DNA from 2 places in the Exercitatus varius genome. Region 2 is predicted to be linked to the other one. Evidence: riboswitches for the same ligand, from Rfam matches in the RefSeq annotation. Region 2 holds a riboswitch; the other holds the start of a gene.

Evidence for each region. Region 2 has a riboswitch for thiamine pyrophosphate ahead of thiM (hydroxyethylthiazole kinase). Riboswitches for the same ligand answer to the same signal wherever they lie in the genome.
Region 1: it holds a riboswitch for thiamine pyrophosphate, as region 2 does, so the genes downstream of both, thiB (thiamine ABC transporter substrate binding subunit) here and thiM (hydroxyethylthiazole kinase) in region 2, are expected to answer to the same signal.

Annotation. Positions count from the first base shown of each region.
Region 1 covers NZ_JARQTO010000010.1:16,483-18,685, reverse strand. Annotated here, with positions in the region: gene accA (acetyl-CoA carboxylase carboxyl transferase subunit alpha) at 1-142, opposite strand, end outside; gene P7M01_RS08080 (DUF1919 domain-containing protein) at 262-882, opposite strand; TPP riboswitch at 980-1,088, shown strand; gene thiB (thiamine ABC transporter substrate binding subunit) at 1,165-2,175, shown strand; gene thiP (thiamine/thiamine pyrophosphate ABC transporter permease ThiP) at 2,175-2,203, shown strand, end outside.
Region 2 covers NZ_JARQTO010000001.1:258,905-261,107, reverse strand. Annotated here, with positions in the region: gene nagK (N-acetylglucosamine kinase) at 1-68, shown strand, start outside; gene P7M01_RS01225 (MmcQ/YjbR family DNA-binding protein) at 160-927, shown strand; TPP riboswitch at 1,024-1,117, shown strand; gene thiM (hydroxyethylthiazole kinase) at 1,222-2,025, shown strand; gene thiD (bifunctional hydroxymethylpyrimidine kinase/phosphomethylpyrimidine kinase) at 2,036-2,203, shown strand, end outside.

The sequences.
Region 1 (2,203 bases), on a different contig from region 2:
GTTCTTCGCTTTTTTTCTGCAGGCGTTTGATCTCGTCATCAAGATTAATTTCGTTATCCTGACCGGAAACGGCGCGCAGGGATTCAATTTTCGCTTCTAACTCGGCGATGGGTAATTCAAAATCCAGGTATTCTTGGCTCATTTTTGTTTCCTAAAACTAGCATAAATCGGACCGCACTTTAGCAAGAAATTTTCCGTCGTGCAAACTTGTGGGCTATTCTATGCGTTTTTGATAAAAATTGCAGTAATTTTGTCGCTGGTTTAACCATGATTTCGGTTAAACCACGCCACATAATCGAATTGATCGTAATATTTTTGGCCGAACCAGCCGGAGAATTCAAATAAATCGCCCACTTCAGACTGATTTTCAAAACCGCGGATATGATAAGCGGAAGCGAATTGCGGATAAGCTTTGTGCGTGAAAATCACTTTGTTCGGATAAGGCAACGCATCGAAATCCGCGATGTTTTGCTGCGTGCAACCATCGCGATCCGTCATCATCACAAACAGATTATCCCAATCGATACGGGTTGAACGGCTCAGCCATTTTTCGCGCGCTTCCCGTTCGGAATGATAATGCACAAAGTAAAGTCGAATATCGTCCAGTTTGGCCACGGGATAAGGCTTATCCGTCTGTTCGAAAACCGGTTCGGTTTGCTGATAATGACGGGGATTTTGCAAATAACGGATAAAATCCGCCGGCTCCAGATATAAATTCACGAAAGGCGAACGGAACGCTTCCTTTAAATCGTGCAGAATCAGCGCGCCGTTGCAATTACTGGCAATCACCGACATGCGGTGATTGGTTAATCGTCGTTGTAATTTTTTGTTAATCGCAAGGCGAAACAGTCGGTTTGAAATTTTACGTAAAGTGGCTAGCATGTTTTTCTCCTGTTACGGTTGGGATTTTAGAAGCAAAATTCCGTCGCTGCAAACGGATTATTGCTTGCGTATCGACGAATGAAGATTTACACTCGGCATGTTCTCATCGGGGTGCTTGCCGCGGCGACAGCCGGAAAAAGCTGAGAAAATACCCGTAGAACCTGAACTGATTAATATCTGCGTAGGGATTTGAGAAACGTCAATTTGTTGAAAAACAGTCTAAAATTTGACCGCACTTAAATTCCTTTGTTGTTTGCAAAATGCTTGCCAAAGGATTTTTTTATGCTTAAAAAGCTCATTATTTTTTCACTGCTTTCCGTTTTTGCATTTTCCGCGTTGAATGCCGCCGCCAATGCGCCGTTACAGGTTTATACGGAAGAATTTTTCGGCGCGGACTGGGGCCCGGGCGGCGAGGTGAAAGCCAGTTTTGAACGGGCTTATCCTCAATGCCGAGTGAATTATCAAGTCTTTGACGGACGCAACACCATGCTGAACCGCCTGCGTTTGGAAGGCAAAAAGACCAAAGCCGATGTGGTGGTGGGATTGGATAATTTTCAGTTCGACGCGGCGGAAAAAACGGGATTATTTGAAAAAACTTCAATAAATTTGACCGCACTTTCTCTGCCGTTCAGCTGGAAGAATCAAAGATTTATTCCTTATGAATTCGGGCGGTTCGCCTTTATTTACGATAAAAACAAACTGAAAAATCCCCCGCAAAGCCTGAAAGAACTGGTGGAGCGACAGGATTTGCGCGTGATTTATCAGGATCCGCGCACCAGCAGCATGGGGCGCGGTTTTGTGGTCTGGATGAACGCCGTTTATCCGCCGGAGCAAATCCAAACCGCGTGGCAGCGGCTTGCAAAACACACGGTGACGGTGGGCAAAGGCTGGACGGAAACCTACGGCGCCTTTTTGAAAGGCGAAGCGGATGTGGTGTTCAGCCATAATACCTCGCCGATTTATCATTTGCTGAAAGATAGGCAGGATCAGTACGTCGCCGCACAATTTAACGGCGACGGTCTATACCAGTTCGACACGGCGGCGAAGATTGCCGGTAAAAATCATGCCTGTGCCGATGATTTTATTGGCTTTCTGCTTTCGGCCGAGGCGCAGAAAATCATCATTTCGAAAAACGTCATGTTATCGTCGATTTCCACGCCAATCGAACCGCCTTTTGATCAATTAAAGGCGGAAACCTTAAAGGCTAATCCGACGGCGCAAACGTTATCCGTGCCGACGGACGCGACGGTTAAGCAATGGATTGAAGTTTGGCAAACAAGTCTGAGCCGTTAATGAACGCTTTTTTTCTGAAATTACGCCG
Region 2 (2,203 bases):
TTAAAAAAGCCAAATACGGCGATTCCGGCGGCGTACGCGGTGCGGCGGCGTTGTTTCTGGAAAAATAATACGTTTCCTCAAAAAGTGCGGTTAAATTTGACCGCACTTTTGTTTTTTAGGCGTAAAATATTATTGTCGTAATCGGTTACGGAGGAAAACATGGCAAACAAAAGTCTAACACGGCAAATATTCGACTATGTGCTGACACAATACGGTTCGCAGCCGGAATATTTATGGAAAACCTATCCCGATTACGCGGTTTTGCGCCATCAGGATAATCGCAAATGGTACGCCATTGTCATGAACGTACCGAAAGCCAAACTGGGACTGGCGGGAACGGAGGCCATCGATGTCATGAACGTAAAATGCTCGCCGGAAATTCTCAGCACATTCCTCGCCCAGGACGGCTTTCTGCCTGCCTATCACATGAATAAATCCCATTGGCTGACCGTCCGCCTCGACGGTTCGGTGGATAATGACACAATTTTCTTTTTACTAAACGCCAGCTTCGATTTAACCGCCACCCGGCAAACCAAAAAACGGCTCGGTATCGCCCGTTATACGGAATGGATCGTGCCCGCCAACCCGAAATATTATGATGTGGAAAAAGATCTGCGCGAAGGCGGCGAAATTCTTTGGAAACAAAGCAATAATGTGGCGCCGGACGACATTGTGTATATTTATGTCACCGCGCCGACGGCGGCAATCCGTTACAAATGTTTGGTGTTGGAGGTAAACATTCCGTATCGCCGACGCCATGATCATTTGCAAATAAAACGGGTGATGAAAATTCGCTGCTTAAAAGAATACGACAAAACATTGATTCCCCGCGCCAAAATGGCGCAATTCGGCGTTTCCGCAGTGCGAGGCCCGCGTCATATGCCTTACGGCTTAAAGCAGGAAATTGATTTGATAAGCGATGAGTAACGTAAAAGTGCGGTCAAATTTTTCATTGTTTTTGTGAGCCGTCTCACAATTTTTACAAGTCGTTTTGCCTTTTCGCTCAAATCGGATTAAACTGAGCGCCATTAGTCGGGGTGCTGCATTTTGCGGCTGAGATAATACCCGTGAACCTGACACAGCTAATACTGGCGTAGGAAACTAATTGCAACCTTCTAAGGTCGGATTTCCGGCAGAATCGCCTGCCGCCTTCCATTAAATCAATTTTTCCTTTCCCCCAGATTGCCGGTCAATTTCATTTTGAATACGAAAGGAAACGCTATGCAATCCCATTATTTACCTCTTGTTCGCAGCCAAACGCCGCTTGTTCACTGCATGATTAATCTTGTAGTCACCAATTTTTCCGCCAACGGTTTGCTGGCATTGGGCGCTTCGCCTTTTATGTCCGTTACGCCGGAAGAAATTGCTGAAATTCAGAATTTCGCTCAAGCGCTATTGATTAATATCGGCACAATCAACGAAACCGATGCCAAAGCCATGCTGATTGCAGGCAAGGCCGCTAACAAAGCGGGTGTGCCCGTCGTATTAGATCCCGTAGGCGTCGGAGCCACCGCCTTTCGGCAAAAAATCATCAAACAACTGCTGGCCGAAATTAATTTTGCCGTAATCCGCGGGAATGCGGCGGAAATCGCTTTTCTGGCCGGAATAAACTGGCAAGGAAAAGGCGTCGATGCCGTAACCGGCGGCGATGCTGCCGATTTAAGTCGTCTTGCGAAAACCGTTGCACAAAAATATCGATGTATTACCGCTTTAAGCGGTGAAATCGATTTTATTAGTGACGGTAAAAATGTTCGCCAAATTCAAAATGGTACACAGTTATTCCGGAAAGTGACAGGGTCGGGATGCTTATTGGGCGCCGTAATCGGTGCATTTTTAGGCGTTGCGCAACCCGCCGATTATTTTGCCGCCAGCATTGAAGCCTGTGCGGTGTACGCCGTCGCCGGCGAACTTGCCGCTCGGGATCTGAGCCGTGAATCCGGCACCTTTGCAATAAATTTTATCAATCGGTTAGGGACAATTGATGCGCTCCAACTTGCCGATAAAGCACGAATCAGTGAAATATAAGGAGCAAAATATGACCATACCGCAAGTTCTGACTATTGCCGGTTCCGACAGTGGCGGCGGCGCCGGTATTCAGGCGGATCTCAAAACGTTCCAAATGCGCGGCGTATTCGGCACTTCAGTCATTACCGCCGTTACCGCACAAAACACTTTAGGCGTTTTCGCGATTCATCCCGTTCCG